4 regions of the Mycobacterium appelbergii genome follow, and region 1 is predicted to be linked to each of the others. Evidence: riboswitches for the same ligand, from Rfam matches in the RefSeq annotation. Region 1 holds a riboswitch; each other region holds the start of a gene.
The links. Region 1 has a riboswitch for cobalamin ahead of M1247_RS10690 (ABC transporter substrate-binding protein). Riboswitches for the same ligand answer to the same signal wherever they lie in the genome.
Positions count from the first base shown of each region.

Region 2: it holds a riboswitch for cobalamin, as region 1 does, so the genes downstream of both, M1247_RS12870 (ABC transporter substrate-binding protein) here and M1247_RS10690 (ABC transporter substrate-binding protein) in region 1, are expected to answer to the same signal.
Region 3: it holds a riboswitch for cobalamin, as region 1 does, so the genes downstream of both, M1247_RS28165 (CbtA family protein) here and M1247_RS10690 (ABC transporter substrate-binding protein) in region 1, are expected to answer to the same signal.
Region 4: it holds a riboswitch for cobalamin, as region 1 does, so the genes downstream of both, metE (5-methyltetrahydropteroyltriglutamate--homocysteine S-methyltransferase) here and M1247_RS10690 (ABC transporter substrate-binding protein) in region 1, are expected to answer to the same signal.

Region 1 covers NZ_JAMQTH010000004.1:119,742-126,995, reverse strand. The annotation lists gene M1247_RS10700 (APC family permease) at 191-1,564, opposite strand; gene M1247_RS10695 (hypothetical protein) at 1,777-2,046, opposite strand; cobalamin riboswitch at 2,480-2,676, shown strand; gene M1247_RS10690 (ABC transporter substrate-binding protein) at 2,731-3,741, shown strand; gene M1247_RS10685 (FecCD family ABC transporter permease) at 3,744-4,772, shown strand; gene M1247_RS10680 (ABC transporter ATP-binding protein) at 4,769-5,548, shown strand; gene M1247_RS10675 (cobalamin biosynthesis protein) at 5,508-6,455, opposite strand; gene cobT (nicotinate-nucleotide--dimethylbenzimidazole phosphoribosyltransferase) at 6,474-7,254, opposite strand, start outside.
Region 2 covers NZ_JAMQTH010000005.1:85,062-92,315, forward strand. The annotation lists gene M1247_RS12860 (CobW family GTP-binding protein) at 1-508, shown strand, start outside; gene M1247_RS12865 (WD40 repeat domain-containing protein) at 505-1,512, shown strand; gene M1247_RS36525 (hypothetical protein) at 1,514-1,900, shown strand; cobalamin riboswitch at 1,861-2,051, shown strand; gene M1247_RS12870 (ABC transporter substrate-binding protein) at 2,070-3,617, shown strand; gene M1247_RS12875 (class I SAM-dependent methyltransferase) at 3,620-4,378, shown strand; gene M1247_RS12880 (ABC transporter permease) at 4,439-5,344, shown strand; gene M1247_RS12885 (ABC transporter permease) at 5,341-6,156, shown strand; gene M1247_RS12890 (ABC transporter ATP-binding protein) at 6,149-7,254, shown strand, end outside.
Region 3 covers NZ_JAMQTH010000014.1:148,163-155,416, forward strand. The annotation lists gene M1247_RS28140 (hypothetical protein) at 1-125, shown strand, start outside; gene M1247_RS28145 (alpha/beta fold hydrolase) at 108-869, opposite strand; gene mhuD (mycobilin-forming heme oxygenase MhuD) at 909-1,226, shown strand; gene M1247_RS28155 (serine hydrolase) at 1,201-2,565, shown strand; gene M1247_RS28160 (histidine phosphatase family protein) at 2,562-3,110, opposite strand; gene M1247_RS28165 (CbtA family protein) at 3,107-3,904, opposite strand; gene M1247_RS28170 (CbtB domain-containing protein) at 3,926-4,141, opposite strand; cobalamin riboswitch at 4,097-4,244, opposite strand; gene clpC1 (ATP-dependent protease ATP-binding subunit ClpC) at 4,324-6,879, opposite strand; gene lsr2 (histone-like nucleoid-structuring protein Lsr2) at 7,143-7,254, opposite strand, start outside.
Region 4 covers NZ_JAMQTH010000010.1:48,059-55,312, forward strand. The annotation lists gene metE (5-methyltetrahydropteroyltriglutamate--homocysteine S-methyltransferase) at 1-1,981, opposite strand, end outside; cobalamin riboswitch at 2,117-2,339, opposite strand; gene M1247_RS22680 (enoyl-CoA hydratase) at 2,407-3,159, shown strand; gene M1247_RS22685 (dihydrolipoamide acetyltransferase family protein) at 3,160-4,341, opposite strand; gene M1247_RS22690 (alpha-ketoacid dehydrogenase subunit beta) at 4,338-5,396, opposite strand; gene pdhA (pyruvate dehydrogenase (acetyl-transferring) E1 component subunit alpha) at 5,398-6,477, opposite strand; gene M1247_RS22700 (HpcH/HpaI aldolase/citrate lyase family protein) at 6,573-7,254, opposite strand, start outside.

The sequences.
Region 1 (7,254 bases):
CTCCCGTCGCGGGAGCCGACATCGTGCTCTTCATTGAAGAACTCTCAATCTCTCGAACATTGCGTGCGCGGTGCAATCGGCCTCGTGTAAACCATGGGGGACGGAGCCATGACGGACCGTCAACAGTGGCGCATTTTTAGAAGTCGACGCGAGCGGGGAACGAGGGGTTTAGCGTGACTGAGCCCCACCCTCAATTGTCGAGGGACAGCTCGGGGCGACGGGTGGACACGGTGAACCCCCAGGCGAAGGCCGCAGCCAGTGAGCCCAGTACGGCCCATGCCACCAGTTGCGACCCTCCGACGAGATCTCGAAGATTCTGGAGTATCAGAACGAATACTGCGGCAAGGCAGACCAAGGCCAACACGGGAGCCACGATGACTCGGACGACCGACTCATCGAGCGTGCCAGAGTGCAATCGCCGACCGAAGAAGACCAGCGCGGACAGGCTGGTGCCGAGCAGCATCACGATGAATCCGACGGTGGTGGCGCCGGCGAACCAGGCGTAGAGCTCTGTCGCGGGATCTAGGCGGGTCACGATTGCTAGCAGGACGAAGACCGCTGAGATCACGGTGACGACGTGGGAAGCGGTGGAGGGTGACCCGTGCCGATCGTGGCGCGTACCCAGTGCTGCAGGCAGTGCACCGCGATGAGCGATGTTGAACGCGTAGCGGGAGGAAACGTTCTGGATGGACAGCAAGCACGCGAACAGACTCGTCACGTACAGCACCTGGACGACATGTTCCGCCGCGCCACCCAGGTAGTTCGCCACGGCACCGGGAAGCATGGCACCCGGATCCTCGGCGGCAATCCTGACCGCCTCTTGGTCACCCCACGCAGAGATCAGCGCCCAGGTGGATACCACGTAGAAACCCCCGACCAGGGTCACCGCGAGATAGGTCGCAATCGGAATGGTGCGGTTCGGGTCACGGCACTCATCACGAAAGACCGCCGTAGCCTCGAACCCCAAGAAGCTGAGGAAGCAGAACAACAATGCCAGTCCGGGTGCGCCCGAGAGTAGAGCCTCCGGTGCGGTGAAGCCGCGCGACATCCCCTCCTCCCCACCACCATTGACGAAGACGGCCGCGTCGAGCGCGAGTACGATTCCGACCTCGGCGAGTAACAGGACGCCGAGTACCTTTTTGGATAGGTCGATATTGCGGTAACCCAGGAACGCGGCCGCGACCATGCACACGTAGGCGCCCACCCACCACGGAGCGCTGACACCCCACGACGCGAGTAGCGCCGTGATGCCGGAGCCGAGAAGACCGTATACGCCGACCAGGACAGCGAGGTAGGCGAGCAGCGCCAGGAAGGCAGTACCGAACCCAGTCCGGCGACCAAGCCCGGTACCGATGTAGGAATAGAAGGCTCCCGCATTCGGCACGTACGGGGTCAGCGCTGTGAAAGCGACCGAGAACAGCAGTAAAATGACGGTGCTTACGATGAAGGTCGCGGGGAGTCCGATCCCGTTGCCCGCATTGATGCCAATCGGAACCGTACCGCCCATGGCGCCGAGAGGACCCGCGAAGGCGGCGACGATGAAGACGATTCCCCACACCCCCATCGAGCCTCTCAGACGTTGGGTCCCGCTCGGCGTGGACGATTCGCAGGATGAAGTTCGGTCAGACATGGGAAATGCATCCCTTCTTGGAGAATCTGCTCAGCGGCGCGCCGCACCTGCGCCGATCGGCATCCGGCCGGCGGTCTGATTCATCCTGGATCGTGAGGCGTCCGGCACCTAGTGACAGGTTGTCAGGTCCGGCACTCGAAACATGATCACGGTGTCGGGTGGACGACAGTCGGCGACGACTGGGGAGCCGCAGTCGTGGTCGAGGCGTCAACGCGACCGGCCCACGGCGCACGAGCCGATTCAATCGTCGCAAAAACAGGCGCATAGCACTCCTCCACACCATGGGTGGAAGCCCAGACATGGAGTTTCTGGACCATCCGGGCCGGCAAGGGATAGCCATGCTTGGCGGCGATGTGGAGTAGGCGGCCAATGGCTCCCACGTCCTCGCCGCTGCCCAGGTCGACGAAAACGTCCATGCGCTCCTCCTCGCTCAAGCGTCGACCGAGCTGATCCACCAACTCCCAGGCAAGTTGCTTGCTCAATACCAAGTTCACGACGGGCCTTCGCATCAATGAGTTGGTTGCACGGCCGGTGGATCCGCTGACATAGCGCAAGTGTGACCAGACACACCGTGAGAATCGAACGGCTATCTGTCGCTTAACCACTGGATATTCCTGACAGAGTGTCCACCGGCCGCACTCGGTGCCGATGAACCCGTCAATGTATTGATCTGTCGTCGCCGAGAGGCCATACAGATCAGCCTTAGCTGAGGGTTTCCGCCGCTTACGGGCGGAGAATCGAGAACTCAAGCAACCGTCGAGCGACTGATGGTCGAACTCGGCCTGCGCGGAGCCTGCCGGTGGTCCACGATGTGGACGATGCGCTGACGTGGGTGTGTACCCGCTGAATTGCTACGCTGGGCGGGCCAGTCAACTCCGTGTGGAGAAGGGAACCCGGTGCGAATCCGGGACTGACGCGCAGCGGTGTGGGGATGACGAGGCGGGCCTCTCAGGCAACTGAGAGCCACTGGGAGCGTTGCTCCTGGGAAGGCGGCCCGCCGAGGACGACCCCCGAGTCCGAATACCTGCTGGCGTCCGCGGCGCCCGCCGCGGTCAGCTCATCGGGTCTCGCCGATCGGACCCCTGATGCGAAGGATCGCCATGCGCCCGTCTGTCCTTTTCGCCGTTCCGGTATTGGCCTTCGTGGTCGCCGCCTGTGCGCCGCCCGCCGAGCAGGCTTCCGCGCCCGCAGCCGGTTACCCCGTCACCATCGCCAACTGCGGTCGGGACGTGACCGTCCACCAGCGTCCGGAGCGGATCGCCTCGCTCAACCAGGGCAGCACCGAAGTGCTGCTGTCGCTCGGGGTGGGCGACCGGATGGTCGGTGCGGCCGGCTGGACCGATCCGATCCTGCCGTCGTTGGAAGCCGACAACGCCACCGTCGAACGGCTTGCCGAACAGGCTCCGTCATTCGAGGCCGTACTGGACAAGGAACCCGATCTGGTGACCGCATCGCTGCAGGGCACCTTGGGACCGGGCGGGGTCGCCACCTCCGAGGAGCTCGAGCAACTGGGCGTGCCGTCGTACCTGTCGGCCATCGAATGCACGAAAGAGGTCGGCAACTCCGACGGCCCGCGCACCCGCACCCTGGAGATGGACGCCGTCTTCACTGAAATACATGATCTGGCAACCCTCGTCGACCGCAGGCAGGAGGGCGAGGCCATCATCGCGGACCTGCAGCACCGGCTGGGAGCGGTGACGGCGAACACGCCGGCCGAAGGGACGTCGGTGCTCTACTGGTTCGCCAATTCCGAGTCGCCGTACCTGGCCGGCTGTTGCGGCGGACCGGGCATCATCACCAGGGAATTGGGGCTGACCAACGTATTCGACGACTCCCGCGCGGACTGGCCCCAGATCAGCTGGGAGACCGTGGCGCAGCGCGATCCCGATGTGCTGATCCTCGGCGACCTCACCCGCAAGAGCCAGACCGCCGAGTCCGCCGCCGCCAAGATCGCCTTCCTGGAATCCAACCCGGTGACCCGCGAGATGACGGCGGTGAAGCACAAGCGGTACATCAGTCTGGCCGGGGCCGAACTCAATCCGTCGATCCGCATCGTAACCGCCATCGAGAAGGTGGCCGAGGGACTGCGCGAACACGGCCTCACCGTCTGACGATGACGGCGACATCCGTCCGCTCATCCCCGGTGCTGCTGTGGCCTGCCGGGTTTGCGCTGCTGCTCGTCTCGATCGCCGTGGCGACCACGATCGGACCCTCAGATCTCGGCCCGCGCGACGCGTTCGTCGTGGTATTGGAACGGCTCGGCGGCCCGTCGTCGCAGCTGTCGCTGTTGCAGCAGGGCATCATCTGGGAACTGCGGTTGCCGCGCGCCCTGCTGGCCGCCGCCTGCGGGGCCGGCCTGGCGCTGTGCGGCGTGCTGCTGCAGTCGCTGCTGCGCAATCCGTTGGCCGACCCGTTCATCCTCGGCGTGGCCTCCGGCGCATCGACGGGTGCGGTCGCGATCGTGGTGCTCGGGATCGGCTCCGGGGTAATCGGATTGGCGGCAGGCGCGTTCGTCGGAGCGGTCGTGGCGTTCGGCCTGGTGTTGCTGCTCGCGGTGGCGTCCGGCAGCGGCATGGACCGGATGATCCTGGCGGGAGTAGCAGCCACCCAGTTGTTCAGTGCGCTCACGTCGTTCATCGTGTTCACCTCGGCTGACGCGGAACAGACGCGGGGCGTGCTGTTCTGGTTGCTGGGCTCACTCGGCGGTGCGTCGTGGCGCGATGTGGCGATCTGCGGATTCGTGGTCGCAGTCGGTGTGGTGGTCTGCTGGGCGGGTGCGGGCACGCTCGACGCCTTCCTGTTCGGGCAGGACGCCGCGGCAACGCTCGGGGTTTCGGTGGCACGCACCCGGATGGTGCTGCTGGTGGTGACCGCTCTGGTCACCGCGGTGATCGTGTCGATGTCAGGGGCCATCGGATTCGTCGGGCTGGTACTGCCGCACGCGGCGCGTGCGCTGGTCGGCACCCGGCACCGGGTGCTGGTGCCGACAGCCACGATCTTCGGGGCCGTGTTCCTGGTGTGGGTGGACACCGCCGCACGCGTCGTGATCGCCCCTCAGGAGCTGCCCGTCGGCGTGGCCACCGCAATCGTCGGTGTTCCCGCGTTCGTGATGATCCTGCTGCGGCGCAGGAGGAGCGTATGAGCCTGACCGCCGACCGGATCACCTGGAGGATCCGCGACAAACTGATCGTCGACGGTGTGGACATCAACGTCGCCACGGGCAGCACCGTCGGTCTCCTGGGCCCGAACGGCTCCGGCAAGTCGTCGCTACTGCGGCTGTTGGCGGGGCTGCGCACCACGTCGTCGGGGGTGGTGCGTCTCGACGACGCCGACGTGGCCGCCATGAGCCGTCGCGCCCTCGCCCGCCGGCTCGCGGTGGTGGACCAGGAGGCCAGCACCGACCAGGAGCCGACGGTGCGCGACGTGGTGGAACTCGGGCGGCTACCGCACCGCCCGGCGTGGTCGCCGATATCGGCGGCCGACCGCGCGATCGTCGAATCCGCGGCCGTCACAACCGGAGTCGCCGACCTACTCGGCCGGCGCTACTCCACGTTGTCCGGCGGTGAACGCCAGCGCGTGCAGATCGCCAGGGCGCTGGCTCAGGAACCCACCGAACTGCTGCTCGACGAACCGACCAACCACCTCGACATCCGCCACCAACTCGAACTGCTGGAACTGGTGGCCGCGACCGACACCACCACGGTGATGGCGCTGCACGACCTCAACCTGGCGGCCGCGTACTGCCAGGAGCTCGTCATCCTGCACCACGGTCTGGTACACACCGCAGGCCCGCCCGCCGCAGTGTTGACGCCGGCGGTCATCGCGGAGGTGTACGAGGTGGAAGCGACCGTCGTGCTGGAAAACGGCTGCCCTCACGTCAGATTCGGGCGGCCGATCCCCGGCCGCGCATCAGGCTGATGGCGGCCGCGGTGATCGCGGAGCCGAACCCGACGCGTCGGGCGAGCCGGATCGTCGGCGTGATGTCGACGGGCGCCGGTGGACGCCCGGCACCCATCAACGCCCGGTCTTCGCGCCGGTTTCCGTAATAGACGTTGGTGCCCCCCAGGCGGATTCCGAGGGCACCGGCGAAGCTCGCCTCGATCACACCGGCGTTGGGGCTCGGGTGGCGCCGCGCGTCACGACGCCAGGCCGTCAGCGCGGCGCGCCGATTCGGTCCGACGACGAGTGTCAGCACACCGCTCAGCCGGGATCCGGGCAGGCCGATCAGGTCGTCGAGCCGTGCTGCCGCCCAGCCGAACCGTTCGTAGCGGGCATTGTGATGGCCGACCATCGCGTCCAGGGTGTTGGCGGTGCGGTGGCCGACCAGGCCCGGTACGCCCGCCACCGCGGCCCACACATGCGAGGTGACGACAGCGTCGCTGGTGTTCTCGGCGACCGATTCGATCACGGCGCGCGCGATCTCGTCAGGCGTCAGGGTGGCGGTGTCGCGGCCCACCAGGTTGCGCAGCCGACGCCTGGCCCCGTCGAGGTCGCCCGCGGCCAGGAAACCGTTGACGGCCGCTGCTTCCCGTTCCAGCGAGCGGCCGCCGAGCACCGCCCAGGTGACCGCGGCAGTCAGCAGCGTGTGTGCTGCCGGATGGCGCGCGACCCGCTCGGCCACCGCGGCCGTCGCCGTTGCGCCACCGACGAGGATGAGCACGTACGCGGCGCCACGGAGACGACTGTCGGCATACATGTGCCGTTCCAGCTGCGCCGCGGTCCGGCCGAATCCGGCGACGGGGTGGTAGCGCCGCGGGTCGCCGATCATGCGGTCGGCGGCGTGGCCGAGCAGCAGCCCGACGGCGCGGGCGGTCATCGCGTTCATGGCGTGGGGTTCACCCGGTCAGCCCGGCAGGAGATCGCGCAGCAGTGCGGTGTCGGCCAGGACCGCCACGGCGCCACGCAATACCGGCACCGCCGCGACCGCACCCGAACCTTCGCCGAGGCGCATGGTGAGATCCAGGATCGGTTCCAAGCCGAGTTTGTCCAGGGCCAGGCTTTGCGCGGGCTCGGTGGAACGGTGCCCTGAGGCGTACCAGGCCGCCGCGCCGGGTGCGATGCGGTCAGCGGTCAACGCGCAGGCCACCGACATCAGGCCGTCCAACAGCGCGGGCACGCCGAGTCGGGCTGCGGTCAGCAGGTATCCCGTCGTCGCCGCCAGATCGGCGCTGCCGAGCGCGGCAAGGCTCTGGACCGGGTCGGTGGTGCGCTCCCCGGCCCGGGCCAGGGCCGCATCGATGACCGCCGTCTTGTGTCTCAGCGCAGCGTCGTCGATGCCGCTTCCGCGGCCGACCACGTCGCTTGCGGGCACCCCGAGGCCGGCGGCGACGAGGGCCGCCGCGCTGGTGGTGTTGCCGATCCCGAGGTCGCCACTGATGAGCAATTGGGCACCGGCCGCGATCTCCTGGCGCGCGACGGTGGCACCCGCTTCGAGCGCGGCGTGCACCTCCGGCCCGGTCAGCGCGTCCTGCAGATGGATGGCACCGCTGGATCGGCGAATCTTGTACGCCTGCAGGTCGGTCCGGGTGTGCGGTGGCAGATCGTCGAAGTCGTCGTCCACACCGAGATCGAGTACCCGCACGGACACCCCGTGCGCGGCGGCCAGCGCGCAGACACCGAGCTGC
Region 2 (7,254 bases), on a different contig from region 1:
CCTGAACAAGGTCGATCTGGTGAGCGCCGATCACCTTGCGGCCGTGGAGTCTCGGCTACGCGGAATCAACGGTGGCGCCGACATCGTGCACGCGCAGAACGCCAAGGTGGACCTGGACCGGATCCTCGACGTCGGGGCGTTTGATCTGCAGCGCGTGCTCACTGACGATCCGGCGTTCCTGGAGGAAGGCGATCACCAACACGACCAGACCGTGACGTCGGTGGGTATCCGGATCGACGGCGAGGTCGATGTCGAAAAGCTCAACGCGTGGCTCGGAGAGCTGTTGTCCACCAAGGGAGTTGACATCTTCCGGAGCAAAGGCATTCTCGCTCTGGCCGACCAGGGACGGCAGTACGTCTTCCAGGGCGTGCACATGCTGTTCGACGGCACGGAGGGAAGGCCGTGGCGCGACGGGGAATCCCGCACCAACCGGCTGGTCTTCATCGGCCGCAACCTGGATCGTGACGAGCTCGAATCGGGTTTTCAGGCCTGTCTGGTGGCGTCGTGAGTCCGGCGGTGCTCGCGGGTGACACCTGGCGCATCAGCGTCGATGACGCGGTATCGGCGCTCGCCGCGTCGCCACAAGGACCGATCGCGGTTGCCGGCGCGGAAGGTTCGGTGACGATTCTGGCGCCAGACGGGATTGTCGAGTCCCGGCGCGACATCTCGCTCGGCTGCCTGACGGTGGCGTGGTCGCGGTCCGGTGACCGCCTCGCGGTCGGATCGGTGCACGGCGTGGACATTCTCGATACCTCCGGTGCCGTCATCGGAGGACGTCACGGCGGCTGGTGCTCGTCGGTGGCCTGGAGCCCGGACGGTTCGCGCCTGGCCGCCGGGGTGGGCCGCAGCACCGTTGTCCTCGACGAAGATGGCACAGAACTGTTCAGCGCCGAGCGGTCGAGCACCGTGACCGGTGTCGCGTGGATCGGCCGTCGGGTCGCAGGCGCGGCCTACGGCGGCGTACACATCCACCCGGTTGCCCGCGGCTCCGCGCCCGACGTGCTGCCCTTCACGGGTTCGCTGCTGACGCTTGCGATCAGCCCCGATCGGCGTTGGGTTGCCAGCGGCAACCAGGATGCGACCCTCCATATCTGGCGGACCGGACGACGCGGTGACGAGCTCGCCATGTCCGGATACCCGACGAAGATCACCGCGCTGGGCTACTCGCCCGATTCGGCGCTCCTGGCGTCCGGAGGTGGCGACGACGTCACGGTCTGGGATTTCACGGGCCGAGGTCCGCGCGGCAGTACACCGCGGATACTGCGTGGTCACGACGCCACGGTTACGGCACTCGTGTGGTCGACCGACGGCACGATGGTCACCGCGGCATCCGACGACGGCCGGGCCGCGGTGTGGTCGATACGCTCAGCGGTGCCCGGCTTCCCGTTGCGGCCCGTGGATTCGTTGAGCCGGGAATCCCCTGCGACCGCCGTGGGCTGGGACGCCGCGGGTCGACTGCTCGCCGGTTGGGCTGACGCGACCGTGGCGGCACACGTGGTGGGCGGGGGCTGAGATGGCGGAGCGCGCCGCCGGTTTCACAGCTGTGGTCTGCAACGCCTGCACGACCACAGAGCCCGGCCTGTCGGTGCTCGACGCGCTGCGCGCTGCGGTCCGGCGTTGCGCCCACGGCATGCTGATTTCCTCCGGGTGTCTACTGGACCAGGTCAGCTGCGCCGGGCGCACCGATGGCGTGATGGTGCTGGTGCAGCCGTGCGCCGCCGATCGCACGCCCGCGGGCTCCGCAGTGTTGTTCGGGCCGATCGACCACGCTGAAGCAGCCGCACACCTGCACGAATGGCTGATACGCCGGCAGTGGGCGGTTCCCCTGCCCGGGCGGTGGCCAGCCACCGGCAATATGGGTAAACTCCGGGTCGCCGTGGTGAACGGGAAGCCGGTCTGACGCCGGCGCGGCCCTCGCCACTGTAGCCGTTGAGCACGACACCCCTCGCGTAACAGCGAAAACTGTTGCGGGCCACTGGGAAACCGGGAAGGCCTGGGTGCCCGTGTGATGACGCGGAAGCCAGGAGACCGGCCACGGCACGCTATGTCCACGAGGGTTTGGAGTAAGCATGACGCACGATGCTGCCTTGATGCAGCCCTGGACTCGTCGTCGGTTCTTCGGAGCCGTCGCGGGGATCGGCGGGGCGTTCGCGCTGAGTGCGTGCGCACCGACCGAGCGACAATCCTCGGTGTTCACCGCGCTGTACGAGGGAGCCGGCTCGTCGGAGGTCATCGACCCGGGCGTCGGAACCATGTTCATCGACGAGGCCCGCGTCAAACACCTCTACGACGGACTGTTCGAAGTCGATTCGACCATGACACCCGTCCCGCGGCTGGCCGAGGCCGCCGAACCCGACAAGGACGGCACCCGGTGGCGGATCACCCTGCGGGAAGCCGACTGGCATGACGGCAGCCCACTGACCGCTGACGACGTGCTGTACACCCTCGCACGCATCCTCGGCCCGCAGGACGGCGCATCGCCATTTGTCGCGGCATCCACCCTGGGACAGATCGACTTGCGCGCCTCGCGCGCGGTCGACCCGCGCACTGTCGAAATCGCGCTCTCCACTGCGTCGTTTGATCTTCCGACGTTACTTGCCTCGTACGGCACGCGAATCGTGAAGGACGGCACACAGGATTTCTCCCGTCCGGTGGGGACCGCGGCGTATCGCTTCCAAGCCTTCACCCCGGGACGCGAGTTCGTCGCCACCCGCCATGACCGCTACTGGGGCGAGCCCCCTACCATCGAAGAGCTACGCATCCTCAGCGCCGGCGCCGAGGCCAGGCTGTCGGCTCTGCGTGGCGCACAGGCCGATTTCGTCGACAATCTCTCACCTGGTGCCCTGCGAACGCTCGAGGGCAGCAACGACATCACCGTGCACAGCGCCCCCAACTCCGGGATCCTGTACTTCGCCATGAAGACCGATCAGGCACCGTTCGACAACCCCGACGTGCGCCGCGCGATGATGCATCTGGTCGACCGGGAGCAACTGGTGACGGTGGCACTGGAGGGTGCGGGCGAGGTCTCCGACGACGTCTTCGGGCGCGGATACCGCTACTACGCAGACGATCTCGAACCACACCGGCACGATCCGGGCCGGGTACGCGACCTGCTGCGCCGAGCCGGCCACTCCGATCTGAACTTCGAGCTGTTCGTCGCACCGGTGTCACACGGCTTCGTCGAGGCCGCCGAACTGTTCCGGAAACAAGCCGCCGCCGCCGGCGTCACGGTGCGGGTCAGCATCGGTTCCAAGGACACCTACTACACCGAGGCACTTCACCGTGGCGATATGACGATGGGCCAGTCCGGACCACTGCCGATCCCCTACCACTTCGGATCCCGGCTACTGAGCGATGCGCCGAAGAGCTTCACCCGTTGGGCCGACGCTGAATTCGACGATCTGTATCGCCGGGCACAGACCGCTCCCACCGAGGAGCAGCGCGTCCGTATCTATCACACGATGCACGAGATCCTGCATGACCGTGGCGGTTTCATATTCTGGGCGACCACACCCTGGCACACAGCGCATCGGTCCAACTGGCGGAACACACCGACCGGTGTGCCGAATTCCCTGGAATGGGCACGTTTCGACAATATCTCGACGAACGAGGAGTGAGCATGACGTTATCGCTGGAGGCGGCGCAGCACTGGCTGGAACGCTGGGACCGGCAGCAGGAGTACTACATGCCGGATCGGGAGGAACGCTTCGATGTGGTCATCGACATCGTCGAGGAAGTCGTTCGGCGTCCCGATCCGCTCGTGGTCGACCTCGGGATCGGTCCGGGGTCGCTGGCGCACCGGTTGGTTGAACGCATCCCAGCCGCCCGGGTGGTGGGGATCGACGCCGACCCCCTGCTGATGAAGCTCGGGACCGCGGGCCGTCCCGATGCGCGGATTCGCACGGTGCTGGGCGACCTGCGCGAACCCGGCTGGTTCGACTCACTCGGTCTGGACCGGGCACCGGACGCCTATGTCAGTTCCACGGCGTTGCACTGGATCAACCGGTCCCCCTTGCGTGATCTGTTGCACCGCTGTGGCGCCACCATCGCACCGGGTGGGGTGTTCGTCGATGCCGACCACCTGTACGAGGGCCCCGACGGGGCGACTCTCGACGAGGTCGCACGGGCACTGACCACGCGGCGCGCGGCCCGGCGGGCAAGCCGCGGCGAGGAGGACTGGAGCCAGTGGTGGTCGGCGGTGGAGGCCGCCCCGGAACTGGCCGACCTGGTCCGCGAGCGGGCGGGCGGATTCGCCCACGTCATCGATGACCGGCCCACAGTCCACGACTATCTGAACTTCCTGCGATCCGGCGGCTTCCGGGAGTCAGGCATCCTGTGGCAGATGGGAGATGACCGGGTCATCGCCGGCCTCGCCTAGACCATGAGCTGGTGGCCTGGGTGGTGTCGATTCGCGGCGCGACGGTTGTTCATCGGTCTCGTGCAGATTGCGATTCTGCTGGGGCTGATCTTCATGCTGTCCCTACTCATGCCCGGAGACGCCGCCGACGTCCAGAGCAGCGACCTGACCAGCGCTGCACAACGGGACCAGACCAGGGCGGTGCTGGGTCTGGACGTCGCGCCACTGGAACGCTTCTTGACCTGGAGTGGGCATGCGCTGACCGGCGATCTCGGAACGTCCTATGCCCGTGGGGTGCCGGTGCACTCGGTGATCACCGAACCGTTCCTGATCTCGGCTGCCCTGGCGTTGCTCACCACGATGCTGCTGATCCCTGTCGGATTCGGTGCAGGCTTTCTTGCCGGTCTACGGCCCGGTTCCCTGCGGGACCGGGCGATCACCACGGTCAGCATCGGCTTGGATTCCATTCCCGACTTCATTCTGGCCGTCGTGTTGATCACCTACGTGGCGATCGGATTACGCTGGTTCCCTGCGACTTTCGTCGGCGTCGATCTCCAGCAGGCCATGACGCACCCGGCACATCTGGTGCTACCGCTGACTGTGATGGTGGCCCGGGTCGGCGCACCACTGGTCCGGTTGGTGCGCGCCGGCGTGATCGATACGATGGCCGCGCCGTACATCATCCAGGCACAACGCCATGGTGTGCCGCGCGGGTCGCTGCTACTGCGCCACGTGGCCCCCAACGCTCTGGCACCCGCCATGCAGGACCTCGGCCGCACCGGTGACGGCCTCCTGTCTGGCGTACTCGTGGTGGAGGCGATCTTCGTAATGCCCGGCGTGGCAACGACCCTGCTCGATGCGATCGGCAATCGTGACCAGCCGGTCATCCTGGCTGTCCTGCTCGTCACCGGCGTGGCTGCGATCGTGATCAACAGCCTCATCGACCTCGCCGGTACCCGCATGGTGCCCACGGGGGCCCGCGCGTGAGGCGGCTGACCTCGGTGATGGCCGCCACGATGGTGGCCGTACCGCTGACGGCCGCGGTCGTCGGGCCGATCATCGCCGGCTACGCACCGGCGACGCCGCAGGCGCCTTTCGGGCCGTCGACCTGGTCGCCGTTCGGCACCGATCGGTTGGGGCGTGATGTACTCGCCGCCGCACTGAGCGGTGGCCGACCGCTGGTGGTCACCGCTGTCCTCACCGTGGCCGCCGCCTACGCCGTCGGATTCTCGATAGGCATGGCCGCGGCCGCCACCCGACGGTCCTGGATTGAAGATCTGATCATGCGACCGGTCGATGTATTGCTTTGCCTGCCCGGACTTTTGATCGTGATGGTGGCGGCACTGAGATCGGACGGTTCCGGAGTGGCGATTGCCGCGGCGGTCGGCTTCATCCTGGTGGCTCCGATCGCGCGGTTCGTCCGGATGGCAGCGCGCGGCGTCGTGCACAGCCCGGTCATGGAAGCGCTACAGATGCAGGGGGCGGGCCCGCACGAACGCTACGCGGGCTACGCGCTGCGTCATCTGGCCCGACCGGTCGCCGGTGATCTCGGAGTCCGCTTCGTCGCAGCCGTTTATGTGTTGGCGTCGGCGAACTTCCTCGGCATCGGGTTTGACACCACATCAGCCGATTGGGCCGTGTCGGTGGCCGCGAACAAGGACGGACTGTCCACCGCGCCGTGGTCGGTCTATCTGCCCGCCGCGCTCGTGGTGTCCCTGATTCTCGGGCTGAACCTGTGGTGCGACGCCATCTTGTCCGATCCGACGCGAAAAGCCCTGCGCAGGATGCCGCATGGCTGAACCGAAACTCATCATTCGTGACCTGCGGGTCACCGTCGGACCGCACTGCCTGGTCGACGGCGTGAACATCGAGCTGCCGGGTGGCACGATCACCACTCTCGTCGGCCCGTCCGGGGCGGGCAAGAGCACCATTGCCGGAGCGGTCGCCGGTGCGTTGCCACCCACGCACCGGGTAGACGGCATCGTGGCGGCGCAGGATTCGATCGGATATCTCCCCCAGGATGCCGCCGAAACCCTCAATCCGGCCCGGCGCATCGGCACGGCGCTCGGCGAACTCGCCGCCCTGCACGTGGCAGCGCCCCGCCGTGGGCGACGCCGCTGGAAGCGCCGGCAGGTCGCTGATCTCCTGCGCCAGGCGGCCTTTCCGCCGGAGCCGGCCTACCACCGGCGCTATCCGTTCGAGTTCTCCGGCGGGCAGCGGGTGCGGCTGGCGCTGGCGGCCGTGTTGGCGACCCGACCGGGGATTCTGGTGCTCGACGAACCCACCGCCGGTCTCGACCTGCTGAGTCGGGACACATTGATCGGGTTGCTCGACGAATTACGCCGTGCCGGCCGAACCATCCTGCTGGTCACGCACGACCCGACTGTCGCAGCTGAACTGTCTGATCAGGTGCTCGGAATTCGGGACGGCCGTGTCATGCCCCATGTACCCGCTGAAGCTGTTGCGCCGCTGCGTGTTCCGGATGACCGCGGGCCGACCGTCCTGCAGGCGACCGGCCTGCGGGTACGCCGTGGACAAGCCGATCTGGTCGGCGGCGCGACATTCAGCGTCGGCGCCGGTGAGCTCGTCGGCGTGATCGGCGAGTCCGGTGCCGGTAAGACCACGCTGGGCCGGGCGGTCGCAGGCCTTGACCGGCTCGCCGCGGGCACTGTCAGCATCGACGGTGAACCGTGTAGGCCACTGCGTTCGCGCAGCCGCAGTAAATTGGCTGCAGTGCAGTACATCTGGCAGGAGGCCCGCGCGTCATTCGACCGCACCCGCCCGGTGATCGATCAGGTCGCGTTGACCGCGGTGCGGTTGCGGGGCCTAGCCCGTCATGACGCCAGGGACGAAGCACTGCAGTTGCTGCAGACGTTGGCCCTCACCGCCGGGCAGGC
Region 3 (7,254 bases), on a different contig from region 1:
TGCTGGGCGCCGATGCCGCGAACTATGAGGTGTACCGCGCCGAGCGGGACCTCGACGCGATCCGGACGCGCTTCGAGCATCACCCGACCTGGCCGACACCGGGCGTGTTAGGTGAGCGACGCTAGAAACTTCTCGACGGCCGACCGGTACACCCCGGGCTGCTCGTCGTGGACCAGGTGGCCTGCCCCCGGTGCATACAGATAGGTCGCCCGACTCGCCATCTGAGCCATCTGACGCATCTGCCCGGGCGGTGCCACGGAGTTACCCGCTTCGATCAGCAGTGTCGGCGCCGCCACGGCGCGCCACTGCGACCAGTAGTCGCGCGTTCCCCACTGGGCAGCGATGTCCAACCACCACTGCGGTTCACCGTGCAACCGCCAACCGGTCGACGTCCGATCGAATGCCTCCAGGAAGTACTGCCCGGCGATCGGACCGAATTCGTCGTAAACCTCCTGCGCGGACCCGAATTCGACCGGCAACGCATGCACCCACGGTTCCCACGGACCGGTGGTGCGGCCGCGGAAGTCCGGCGCCATGTCTTCGACCACCACCGCGGTCACCAGCTCGGGGCGGGCGGCGGCCAGACACCACGAATGCAACGCCCCCATCGAATGCCCGACCAGCCGGACCGGCCGGTGCAACCCCGCCACCGCCTCACCCAGATCCTCGACAAACCGTTCGGTACTGATCGGGTACGGATCGCGGACGTCACGCCCGCGATGCCACGGCGCGTCGTAGGTATAGACCTCACCCAGCCCGACCAACCACGGCAACTGGCGCGACCAGGTACTGCCACGCCCCATCAGCCCGTGCACCAGCACGATGGGCTCGCCCTGACCACCGCGGTGGGTGAGGAATTTCGTGACCATGCCGTTATCTTGCCGTGGCCGCGCGGTAGCCTGAACGGCATGCCCGTCGTGAAGATCAACGCCATCGAGGTCCCGCCCAACGCCGGCCCGGAACTGGAGAAGCGGTTCGCGAACCGTGCACACGCCGTCGACAAGCAGCCCGGCTTTCTCGGCTTCCAACTGTTGCGTCCGGTCAAGGGCGAAAACCGCTACTTCGTGGTCACACAGTGGGAGTCCGATGAGGCGTTCCAGGCGTGGGCGACCGGGCCGGCCGTCGACGCCCACAAGGGGCAACAGTCCAACCCGGTGGCCACCGGAGCGTCACTGCTGGAGTTCGAGGTTGTGTTGGACGTTGCGGGGTCCGGCACTCAGGCGTAGTCGCAGCCGGGGGCTGCGCCGGACGACTGGCCTGGCGGCCATCGTCGCGGTTGCCACCGCCCTGGCTTGCGGCTGTTCGCACAGCGTGGCCCCAGCGGCCGAGGTGTCCTACGGCGCCCACATCGACACCAACACTCCCCCAGGACTGCGGGCCAAGCAGACCATGGACATGCTGAACTCGAACTGGCCCATCGGTCCTGTCGGCGTACGCACACTCGCCGCCCCCGAGAAGGTCGACCTGGTCGGGACGAAACTGGACTCCATCTGGTGGGATCGGCCCTTCACGGTCACCGCTGTGGACATCGGCGCCGGCTCGGCCACCCTGCATGTGCTGACGTCCTACAACGTGTCCCAGGACATCGAGCTGAAAACCAATGACGCCGGCCTCGTGGACCGCTTCGAGGTCACCACCGAGAAGCCGGTGATCCACAAATGGGCCGACATCGACACCGAATTGGCGAAGTCGGGCGCGCGCTACTCCTACCAGGTGTCCAAGGTGAACGACGGCAAGTGCGAGCGCGTCGCGGGCACCAACACCGACCTGTCGTTGCCACTCGCCTCGATCTTCAAACTCTATGTGCTGCTTGCCGTCTCGGATGCCATCAAAGCGGGGACACTGAGCTGGGACGATCAGCTGACCATCACCAAGGACGGTAAGGCGCTCGGCTCGGCAGGGCTGGACAAGCTGCCGCCGGGGGCCCAGATCACGGTGCGGACCGCTGCCCAGCAGATGATCTCCGCAAGCGACAACATGGCCACCGACCTGCTGATCGGTCGCGTCGGGACCGGCGCGGTGGAACGCGCACTGGTCACCGCCGGTCACCACGATCCGGCGAGCATGACACCGTTCCCGACGATGCATGAGGTGTTCTCGGTCGGCTGGGGCGAACCGAATCTGCGTGAGCAATGGAAGAACGCGTCACCCAAGGACCGCGTGCAACTACTCAAGCAGACCAATTCCCGTCCCTACCAACCAGATCCGACCCGCACGCACCTGCCGGGGTCCAATGACGGACTGGAATGGTTCGGCACCGCGACCGACATCTGCCGGGTGCATGCCGCGCTGCAGGCTTCCGCCTACGGCGCCGCCGCACCGGTCAAGGACATCCTGTCGGCCCTGCCCGGGATCGACCTGGACCCGGACAAGTGGACCTACATCGGCGCCAAGGGCGGAAACCTGCCGGGGGATCTCACCTTCAGCTGGTACGCCGTCGACCACACCGGGCAGCCATGGGTGGTCAGCTTCCAGTTGAACTGGCCACAGTTCCGCAGCCCCACCGCCGCGGGCTGGCTGTTGTCGGTCGCCAAACGCGCGTTCGCCCTCGCACCGGTGGGCTAGTTGCTGCGCAGTGTCCAGGCGTGGCCACGGAAGTGCATCACCGTCCGGCTCACCGGCGCGATGTCGATGCGCCAGAACGATTTCGGCGGGGCATCGAGGGCGACGAGGATGGCGGCGCGCACTACCGCGGGATGTGTCACGGCCACCAGCCGGCCGCGGCGGTTGGTGAGGGTGCCCAGCCAATCGCGCACCCGGCCGATCAGGTCGACCACGGATTCCCCGCCATGGGGTGCCTGGGCGGGTTCGGTCAGCCAGATGGCCAGTTCGGCAGGGCGCACCCCGCCTAACACGTCGCCACGCCACCGGCCGAAGTCCAGATCCGCCAATCGCGGTTCCACCTCGGCGCGCACGCCGAGCAGTTCAGCGGTCTGCCGCGTCCGCTTCTCGGGTCCGCAGTAGGCAGCGTCAACGGTGCCCAGTTCGATCGATGCGTCGGCCTGGCGGTGGCCCACCGGGCTCAGCGGCTCGTCGGTGGGGAACCGTCCGGCTGCCATGGCGTCGGTGAGTGCATGCGAAACCAGGGTCAGCCGGACGACCTCACTCACGCGGTGACGGGCTCCCGCTTGGCCTCCAGCAGCCGGGACACCATCGCCCCGAACACCAGGCCGATCGTCGTCCACATGACCACCTGGGTGCCCAGTGAGTACAACCGGAATTCGTACAGATCATCGGCCGGGAAACCGGGGAAGACGATCGCGCCCGCCTCGTCGACAACCGGACCCGGGGTCTCGTCGATCGTCGGCAACACCAGGTAGACCACCGCGATGGCCACCACATAGGCACCCGTCGCCGCGAGCGTGGCATTCCATGCGCCGAGCCTGGGCACCAACCGACGGCCCAGGTACACCGCGGCGACGAACAGCGCCACCGAGAGCGCAACCAGCAGCACGTACAGCAGGGTGCGCTGGTTGATCGTCTCGTCCAGGCTGACCGCAGGCGGGTTGGGCGGGTACTTCAGCGCAGGCACGATCCACAACGAAACGAGCATGCCCCCTGCGCTCAATGCCGCCAGCGCGCGGACCGACAGGTTGGTGCGGCCGTAGGCGACGACGAAGACCACCGCCAGCAACACCCCCATCGCCACGCTGAACGCCAGCACGCCGAAACCCATGCCGATCGTGGATTGCACCGTGCGGGTGATCTCAGCGCCCTCGCCGCCGTGGCTGTGGCTGTGACCGCCGTGGGCGTGCTCGAGGGCGGCACGTGCCGTACCGACGCCGTCTTCGAAGTCGATGGCACGGCCGATCACGGGTTCGACGAAGATCTTCGCCCAGATGAATGCGAGCACTCCAGCGATGGCGCCGGCAAGAACGCCGCGCCAGATGATGAACTTTTCCATCGCGTCAGGTGTCCCCGCCGGTCAGTGGCAGGGGAAACCGAGCAGGTGGCGAGCGTCGTGGACGAACTCGTGAATGTAGGTGCTGTTGCCGAACACCGAGGTGGCGCCTTGATCCATGCCCACGAAGTACAGGATCACCAGTGCCAGGAAGGCGGTGAGGGTGAGCCAGGCGACGGCCTTGGTGGCCGAGAGGTCTACGGGCCGAACACGACTCTGGTGAGCCTCAGGAGATGTCATCGGGGGTCCTTTCCGGGAGTTCGCGTCCCAGTCCGCGGAGTGACAGGCGCAAGGGTCTGACTGTTCACAGTGGCGCGACCGTTCTGGATTCTCACCAGATTCCTTTGCGTGTCGATTACATCAGCATCGTATGCCACGCAAAAGCCCCCCGAGGCTACTCGGGGGGCTTTCGCGATTACGTACTACTCGGCGGGGGTCGCAGCAGCGCCCGGCGAACCGGCCACAGTGGCGCCGGCCAGATCCGGCTCGACAGGCTCGGACTTCTTGGCTGCGCCGGAGAACGTGAACTTCGCGTCCTCACCCGCGCCTTCGCCGTCCCAGCCCTCGACATCGACCGTCACCAGCTGGCCGGGGCCGATCTCATCGAACAGGATCTTCTCCGAGAGCTGGTCCTCGATCTCGCGCTGGATGGTGCGCCGCAGCGGGCGGGCTCCCAGCACCGGGTCGAAGCCGCGCTTGGCCAACAGGGACTTCGCCTTGTCGGTCAGCGTCATCTCCATGTCCTTGGCCTTCAGCTGGATGCCGACCCGGCCGATCATCAGCTCCACCATCTGGACGATCTCGTCCTGCGTCAGCTGATGGAAGACGATGATGTCGTCGATACGGTTCAGGAACTCCGGGCGGAAGTGCTTCTTCAGCTCGTCATTGACCTTCTGCTTCATCCGCTCGTAGTTGTTCTCGCCGCCACCCTGGGTGAAGCCGAGGCCAACCGCCTTGCTGATGTCGCTCGTACCGAGGTTGGACGTGAAGATCAGCACCGTGTTCTTGAAGTCGACCGTGCGACCCTGACCGTCGGTGAGCCGACCGTCCTCCAGAACCTGCAACAGGCTGTTGTAGATCTCCTGGTGGGCCTTCTCGATCTCGTCGAAAAGAACGACCGAGAACGGCTTGCGGCGCACCTTCTCGGTGAGCTGGCCGCCCTCCTCGTAGCCGACGTACCCCGGAGGGGCACCGAACAGCCGCGAGGCGGTGAACCGATCGTGGAACTCGCCCATGTCGATCTGGATGAGCGCATCGTCGTCGCCGAACAGGAAGTTCGCCAGTGCCTTGGACAGCTCGGTCTTACCGACACCGGACGGGCCGGCGAAGATGAACGAGCCCGACGGGCGCTTGGGGTCCTTCAGGCCGGCGCGAGTGCGGCGGATCGCCTTGGAGACGGCCTTGACGGCGTCCTCCTGGCCGATGATCCGCTTGTGCAATTCCTCCTCCATGCGCAGCAGCCGAGTGGTCTCCTCCTCGGTCAGCTTGAACACGGGGATACCGGTCCAGTTACCCAGCACCTCGGCGATCTGCTCGTCGTCGACTTCCGCCACGACGTCAAGATCACCTGAACGCCATTGCTTTTCGCGCTCGGCCCGCTGTGCAACCAGGGTCTTCTCCCGGTCCCGCAGGTTCGCGGCCTTCTCGAAGTCCTGCGCGTCGATCGCGGATTCCTTCTCCCGGCGGGCGTCGGCGATCTTCTCGTCGAACTCGCGCAGGTCCGGCGGAGCGGTCATCCTGCGGATCCGCATCCGGGCACCGGCCTCGTCGATCAGGTCGATGGCCTTGTCCGGCAGGAACCGGTCGTTGATGTACCGGTCGGCCAGCGTGGCCGCCGCGGCGATGGCGCCGTCGGTGATCGACACCCGGTGGTGCGCCTCGTAGCGATCACGCAATCCCTTGAGGATCTCGATGGTGTGCGCAACCGTCGGCTCACCCACCTGGACCGGCTGGAAGCGTCGTTCCAGCGCGGCGTCCTTCTCGATGTACTTGCGGTACTCGTCGAGGGTGGTGGCACCGATGGTCTGCAGCTCACCGCGAGCCAACTTGGGCTTGAGGATGCTGGCGGCGTCGATGGCGCCCTCGGCCGCACCCGCACCGACGAGCGTGTGCAGCTCGTCGATGAACAGGATGATGTCGCCGCGGGTGTTGATCTCCTTCAGCACCTTCTTGAGGCGCTCCTCGAAATCACCGCGGTAGCGGCTGCCCGCCACCAGTGACCCGAGGTCCAGGGTGTAGAGCTGCTTGTCCTTCAGCGTCTCGGGCACGTCACCGTGCACGATCGCCTGGGCCAGGCCCTCGACCACGGCGGTCTTACCGACGCCGGGCTCACCGATCAGCACCGGGTTGTTCTTGGTGCGCCGGCTCAGCACCTGCATGACCCGCTCGATTTCCTTCTCGCGGCCGATGACGGGATCGAGCTTGCCTTCCATCGCGGCGGCGGTCAGGTTGCGGCCGAACTGGTCGAGCACCAGCGACGTGGACGGGTTGCCGGACTCGCCGCCCCGCCCGCCGGTGCCTGCTTCGGCCGATTCTTTGCCCTGGTAGCCGCTCAGCAGCTGGATGACCTGCTGGCGCACACGCGTCAGCTCCGCGCCGAGCTTGACCAGAACCTGGGCGGCCACGCCCTCACCCTCACGGATCAGCCCGAGCAGGATGTGCTCGGTGCCGATGTAGTTGTGGCCGAGCTGCAGCGCCTCGCGCAGGCTGAGCTCCAGCACCTTCTTGGCGCGCGGCGTGAACGGAATGTGCCCGGACGGGGCCTGCTGGCCCTGGCCGATGATCTCCTCCACCTGGCTGCGCACACCTTCGAGCGAGATGCCCAGCGATTCCAGCGACTTGGCGGCTACGCCCTCACCTTCATGGATGAGGCCGAGCAGGATGTGCTCGGTGCCGATGTAGTTGTGGTTGAGCATCCGGGCTTCTTCTTGCGCCAGGACGACGACCCTGCGGGCACGGTCGGTGAATCTCTCAAACATCGGTGGTTACCTGCTCTCCATCGCGTGGCGGTACTGACGCGCAGTACTGGCCACGTAGTACCTGGGGTCCACTGTAGTGGGCGGCAGCCACGGGTGCGGAGGTTGGCGGTCCGTTCCGCCCAACACCGTGGCCCTGCACCCGTCGCTGTCAATGAGCAACGTCAATGGTCACGGATTCGTTTCCCGTTACGCCCGGTCGGCAGTTCGCCGCTAGCGAAAGAGCGGCCGGGCGGTCACCACCCGGCCGCACCGGCAACTTTTGCCTACGTTGCCGCGTGGAATGCGTCGATCACGTCGGCGGGGATACGTCCACGGGTCGAGACGTTGTGTCCGTTGCGCCGGGCCCATTCGCGGATGGCCGCACTCTGCTCGCGG
Region 4 (7,254 bases), on a different contig from region 1:
GATCGGCGATCGCCCCGATCACCTCGCCGAACTCCGAATAGCACAGGTGCGTGTGGATCTGGGTGGAGTCGGCGACGCCGGAGGTGGACAGCCGGAACGCGTCAACAGCCCAACGCAGGTAAGCCTCTTTGTCTTTCGATCGCAGCGGCAGCAACTCACGCAGCGCGGGCTCATCGACCTGGATGATTGCGATCCCCGCGGACTGCAGATCGATCGTCTCGTCGCGGATGGCCAGGGCCACCTGCGCGGCGGTGTCGGCCAGGGGCTGGTCATTGCGGACGAACGACCACGCCAGGATCGTCACCGGACCGGTGAGCATGCCCTTGACCGGCTTGTCGGTCAGTGATTGCGCGTAGGTGATCCAGTCGACGGTCATGGGGCGGGGCCGGTGGACATCGCCGTACAGGATCGGCGGGCGCACGCACCGGCTGCCGTAGGACTGCACCCAACCGTTCTGGGTGGCGAAGAACCCCTCGAGTTGCTCGGCGAAGTACTGCACCATGTCGTTGCGTTCCGGTTCCCCATGCACGAGCACATCCAGGCCGAGCTTTTCCTGCAGCGCAATGACATCGGCGATCTCGGACTTCATCCGCCGCTCGTACTCGGCAGCGTCGATCTCCCCGGATCGCAGGGCCGCGCGCGCCACCCGGATGGCAGACGTCTGCGGATACGAGCCGATGGTCGTGGTCGGCAGGTCAGGAAGGTGCAGGCGCTCGTTCTGTGCCTTGCGACGTCCGGCGGCCGGGCCGCGCTCGGTGCCCGACGCGATGATCGAGGCGATGCGGGAACGGACGCGGTTGTTGTTCAGCCGTGGATCGGACCGACGTGACGCGATCGCCGCATTGGAGGCGGCCACCTGTCCCGCAATCGCTTCACGACCCTCTTTGAGGCCCCGTGCCAACGCGACCACCTCGGTGACCTTCTCAAACCCGAACGCCAGCCAGCTGCGCAGCGCCGCGTCCAGATCCGGCTCGGCTTCCAGCGTGTACGGAACATGCAGCGTCGAGCAGGATGTCGACACCGCCACGGCCCCCGCCGATCCCGACAGGGTGGCCAGTGTTCCCAACGCGGCTTCCAGGTCGGTCCGCCAGATGTTGCGGCCGTCGACGATGCCCGCGACGACGGTCTTGTCCTGCAGCTCCGGTACTGCTGCAACGGTTGAGATGCCGCCCGCGGCCAGGTCCACGCCGATGGCCTCGACGGGCGTGCGAGCCAGTGCAGGGAGCGCATCGGTCAATTCGCCGAAGTAGGTCGCGACGAAGATAGGGGGCCGCTTGGCCAGACCACCGAGCCGGGCATAGGTTCGCTCGGCCAGTTCCGCGGTGGTGTCGAGCATGTCGGTGACCAGTACCGGTTCGTCGAGTTGCACCCACTGCACGCCGCGTTCGGCGAGCAGATCGAGCAGCGCGGCATACGAGTCGAGAAGTTCGTCGAGGCGCTCGATCGGAGCCGGACCACCGTCGACCGCCTTGGACAGCGTAAGGAACGTGATCGGGCCGATGATCACCGGGCGCGACGTGATGTCTTGTGCGCGAGTCTCCTCCAGCTCGGCGAGGACCTTGGCCGGATTGAGCGAGAATCGAGTCTCGGTGCCGATCTCGGGCACCAGGTAGTGGTAGTTGGTGTCGAACCACTTCGTCATTTCCAACGGCGCGATCTCGTCGTTGCCGCGCGCCGCCACGAAGTAGCGCTCCAACTCATCGCCGATACCGGTCACCCGGGGTGGTAGCGCGCCGACCAGGACAGCCGTGTCGAGCATCTGGTCGTAGTAGGAGAAGGTGTTGACCGGTACGGAATCCAACCCGGCCGCGGACAGCGACTTCCAGGTGTCGCTTCGCAATGCCGCCGCAACAGATTCGAGTTCGGCGCGGTCGATGCGGCCGGCCCAGTACTTTTCGACGGCCCACTTGAGCTCGCGGTTGGGGCCGATCCGCGGAGAGCCGGTGATCGTGGCGGTGAACGGTGTGGCGGTTGTCCTCATATGACGTCCTTCAACTGCGACGGGGATGGTCACCGCCACCAGGGACCTGACCGATCGCTGACGCGGCGCGCCATTGCGTGCAGCGACGACGTCGGTCACGCGCCCATTCCGCGAGGCGATGAACCACCGGGCGCGGCGCGCCCGGTACAGCCGGCAGGTCTTCGGACTCGCAGGCACGCACGTTGTCGTACACCTAATGGCCGTCGCTTCCCAGCTGCAGAGATCTGCGCGCCAGTGCTGATGACGGCGGTCGTTCCTGCACACCGCTGCGGGACAGTCCCGGATTCCCACCGGGTTCCCTCTCACGCCACACCGCAATCGGCATGCGGCGTTCGACGCCGACACGAACCGAAATCCGCGCCGACGAACCAGCTGCGATGCCCAGACTACCCGTGACGAAACACCGGCACGGCTAGTCTCGACCCGTGGCCGAATCTGTTCTCAGCGACGTCGCAGACCACGTCGCCCTCATCACCATCAACGATCCCGACCACCGCAATGCGGTGACGCTGGAGATATCGACCGCGCTGCGCGCCGCGGTCGACGAGGCCGAGGCCAACGCCGACGTGCACGCCGTGATCGTCACCGGTGCAGGCAAAGCCTTCTGTGCGGGAGCGAATCTCACCGCGCTCGGCGAAGCCACCGAAGACGGCCTGCGCGCGATCTACGACGGATTCCTGGCCATCGCGAACTGCGCGCTGCCCACGATCGCCGCCGTCAACGGTGCCGCAGTGGGTGCGGGCCTGAATCTGGCGCTGGCCGCCGATGTCCGCGTCGCCGGCCCCGCTGCCTTGTTCGATCCGCGGTTCCAGAAGCTCGGCATCCATCCCGGTGGCGGTGCCACCTGGATGATGCAGCGTGCCGTGGGGCCACAGGTGGCCCGCGCCTCGTTGCTGTTCGGCATGCGGTTCGACGCCGAGGCGGCGGTGCGACACGGATTGGCATTGAGTGTGGCCGAGGATCCGGTGGCGGCGGCGCGTGACCTGGCCGCCGGTCCCGCGGCCGCGCCACGCGAGGTGGTCATCGCCACCAAGGCGTCGATGCGGGCCACCGCCAATCCCGGGACCGTCGACGCGGACCAACACCGGATCGCTGTCGACATCGAATTGGGCCCGCAGGCCGCGTCGATCGAATCTCCTGAGTTCGCGCGCCGGCTGGCTGCCGCCAAACGCAGCTAGTTACAGCTCGAGCAGGGCCGATTCCGGCGCCTCGATCAGGTCCCGCAGCTCCACGAGGAATGCGGCGGCCTGCGCACCATCCGCGATGCGGTGATCGAAAGCGCATGTCAGCGACATGGTCGGGCGGGCCGCAACCGCGCCGTCGACCACCACCGGACGAGGTTTGACCGACCCCATGCCGAGGATCGCCGCCTCCGGATAGTTGATCACCGGCACCCCGTCGTCGAGGCCGAGCGCACCGAAGTTCGACACCGTGAACGTCGACCCGGCCAACTCCGCGGGCGTCAGCCTGCCGGCGCGGGCCGCCTCGGTGAGCCGCGAAACCTCCTGCGCAAGCTCGCGTGTGGTGCGGTGGTGGGCATCGGTGACGACGGGGACCAGCAGGCCACGCGGTGCCGCGACACCGAAACCCAGGTGTACTGCCGGATGCTGATGGATGCGCGGCTCGTCCTCGTTCACCACCCAGGTGGAATTGAGTATCGGGTGACGCACCAGCGCCAACGCCAGCAGTCGCAGCGTCAGCACGAACGGCGTCACCGCCAGCTCGTCGTCGATCACCCGGATCCGGTCGCGCAACCGCAGCAGCGCCGAGCAGTCCACATCAACGCGGGCGTGCGCGTCCGGGATCTCCTTACGCGACAACGTCATCCGGCGGGCCATCTCCGCCTGGACGCCTCGCACGTCGAGCAGCTCCGAACCGCCGTCGCCTGCCGCGGCCAGTACGTCCTCGCGGGTGACGATGCCGTCCGGTCCCGAACCCGACAGGCCCGCCAGTTCGACATGCAGGTCGGCGGCCAGTTTGCGCACCATGGGTTTGGCCCGGGGGCGCTCGGCGGGCGCTGAACGTCTGCTGGTGTCCATGGCCTCGTCGGCGCCGTAACCGACCAGAACCGGTTTGCGCGGTGTGCCGTGGCCGTTGCCGGCGTTGGTGACCGGTGCGGTCTCCTCGGTGGCGATCCGTGCCAGCACCGCCCCGACCGCGAGCGTGTCACCGGCAGAGCCGCCGAGTTCGAGTATCCGACCCGGGTAGGGACTGGGGATCTCCACCTCGGCTTTGTTGGTCTCCACTGTGCACAACGTCTGGTTCAACGCGACGGTGTCCCCCACCGCGACACTCCAACTGGTGATGGTGGCATCCTGGAGCCCCTCACCGAGATCGGGGACCAGAAACTCGCGATTCACGGCTGCCCCATGGCGCGCTCGACGCAATCCAATAATCGGTCGACGCCGGGCAGCCACAGCTTCTCCAACCGCGCAGGCGGATACGGCGTGTCAAAACCGGTGGCACGCAACACCGGCGCCTCCAGGTCGTAGAACAGATCCTCGGATATCCGGGCCGCCAACTCGGCGCCGAAACCCAGGGTCCGTGGGCCTTCGTGCATCACCACCGCACGCCCGGTGCGCCGCACCGACTCGGTGACCGTGTCGAAATCGAGCGGATTGAGCGAGCGGAGGTCGACGACCTCCAGGCTCCAGCCCCGCTCTGCTGCCAACTCGGCCGCGTTCAGCGCCGTGGCGACCAGTCCGCCGTACGTCAGCACCGTGACATCGGTTCCGGTGCGCCGCACCGCGGCCCGGCCGATCGGCAGCGCAGGCACGCCGGTGTCGACCACCTCGCGCGCCCAGTACCGGCGTTTCGGTTCAAGGAAGATCACCGGGTCCGGATGGATGATCGATTGCCGGAGCAGCCAGTACGCATCCGACGGGGTCGATGGCACCACCACCTTGAGCCCGGCGGTGTGCAGCCAGTAGCTCTCCGTGGATTCCGAATGATGCTCGACCGCGCCGATCCCGCCGAACGACGGGATGCGCACCGTGACCGGCATGTCGACGTCACCGTGGGTCCGCATCCGGTACTTGGCCAGATGGCTGACGATCTGATCGAACGCCGGATAGCTGAAGCCGTCGAACTGCATCTCGGGGACCGGGATCAAACCCCGGATTGCCATCCCGATCGCGATCCCGATGATCGCCGACTCTGCCAGTGGAGTGTCGAAACACCTTTCAGTTCCGAAGGTTTCGCTCAATCCTTCCGTCACGCGGAACACGCCGCCAAGCGTCGCGACATCCTCTCCGAAGACCAGCACCCGGTCATCGGCAGCCATCGCGTCATGCAGTGCCCGGTTGATCGCCTGCACCATGGTCAGCTCCGTGGCAACAGGCATCGATCGGAGTATCGGCCCCCACGGCTCCGGCGAATCACCTTGTGCAGTGGGCCGATCGATGATCTGGGTCATGTCACGCCTCCTTCGCCAGTTCCGCGATCAGCTGATCCCGTTGCCGCACCAGATCCGGGGTGATCTCGGCGTACACATGGTCGAACATCTCAGCGGGGTCGAAATCGGCAGCGCCGACCGCGGCATCGCGCAGATCGGCGCACAACCGGGCGGATCGGGCGGCCACCCGCTCCTGCAGGCGTTCCGACCACACCCCCACTGCCTCGAGATAGGTGCGGTAGCGCGCAATGGGATCACGCGCCCGCCAGTCATCGACCTCGTCGGCCGGCTGATATCTGGTCGGGTCGTCAGAGGTGGTGTGGGGGCCCATCCGGTAGGTGATCGCCTCGATGAGCGTCGGACCGCCACCGTGGCGGGCCCGTTCGGCCGCCTCGGCCATCACGGCGTAGCAGGCCAGCACATCATTGCCGTCGACCCGCACACCCGGCATGCCGTAGCCGATGGCCCGGTGCGCCAGCGACGGCCCGGCCATCTGACGGGCCACCGGCACCGAGATGGCCCACTGGTTGTTCTGCACGAAGAACACGCACGGCGCATCGAACACCGAAGCCAGGTTCAGTGCCTCGTGGGCATCACCTTCGCTGGTGGCGCCGTCACCCAGGAAAGCGACCGTAACTGAGTCCTCGCCGAGCCGTTGCGCGGCCATCGCGGCGCCGACCGCGTGCAACCCGTGGGTGCCGATCGGAATGGCGATCGGGGCGACGCAGCGGCTGGTGAACTCCAACCCGCCGTGCCACTTGCCCCGCCACACCGCACCCATCTGTGCCGGGGTGATCCCGCGCAGCAGGAACGCACCGATCTCCCGGTACTGCGGGAACAGCCAGTCCGTTTTGCGCAGGCAGGCTGCCGCACCGATCTGCGCGGCCTCCTGACCGCGGCACGAGGCGAACAGCGCCAACTCACCCTGTCGTTGCAGGTTGACGAACTCGATGTCCAGGTCGCGGGTGACCACCATCGACTCATACAGCCAGCCGAGCGTCTCGGGTGGCAGATCGCGGCTGTACCGCGTCTCGGTGGTGGGGGATCCGTCGGCGTTGACCAGCCGCACCGGATCCAGCTCGATAGCAGAGCTCAGAACCATACCGCCTCCTTCCGGTGACGGCATGTTCGGCCGTCAGTCCGCGAGGTGCTCAGCGCGGCGGCGGTACGAGCAAACCCCTGGTGAGGGGTTGCCTGCTAGTCGCCGGGGTGAGGCGCTAGCTGGACGATCCGCTCTGCTCGTCGCAGCACTGGGGCATCCACCATTATGCCAGCGAACTGGAAAACGCCCCGCTGAACGCGGGCCTCGGCGAGCACGTGTCGCGCCCACTGCACCTGTTCATCAGTTGGTTCATAGGCCGCCCGGATCACCGAAACCTGCGTGGGATGAATGGCCACTTTGGCGTCGAAGCCGACCGCGACCGCATCGTCGGCCTCGGTACGCAGGCCGGCGAGGTCCACGATGTCCAGGTACACCGAGTCCAGCGCCATGCGTCCGTAGGCCTTGGCTGCGAGCAGGGTCTGCGAACGCACATGTTGTGCGACGTCGCGGTAGCTGCCGTCAGCGCGCCGGTTGGCGGTGCCGCCGGTGACCGCAAACAGATCCTCGGCGCCCCACATCACCGCGAACGCGTTGTCGGGCTGCACCAACTGCACGACGTTGAGAGCCGCCAGCGGTGTCTCGATGAGCACCACGACCTGCAGCGGCGCCAAAGCGGCCACCTGTCCGGGGTGTTCCGACTTGGCCAGCATCACCGTGGTGTAGTCCGTGGCCGCCACGGCCTTGAGGTCCAGTTCGTGATCGGCGGTGCCGCTCGGGTTGACGCGCACGACGGTACGGCCGGGGTCGAGCCGAGTGTCGATCAGCGCCTGACGCGCG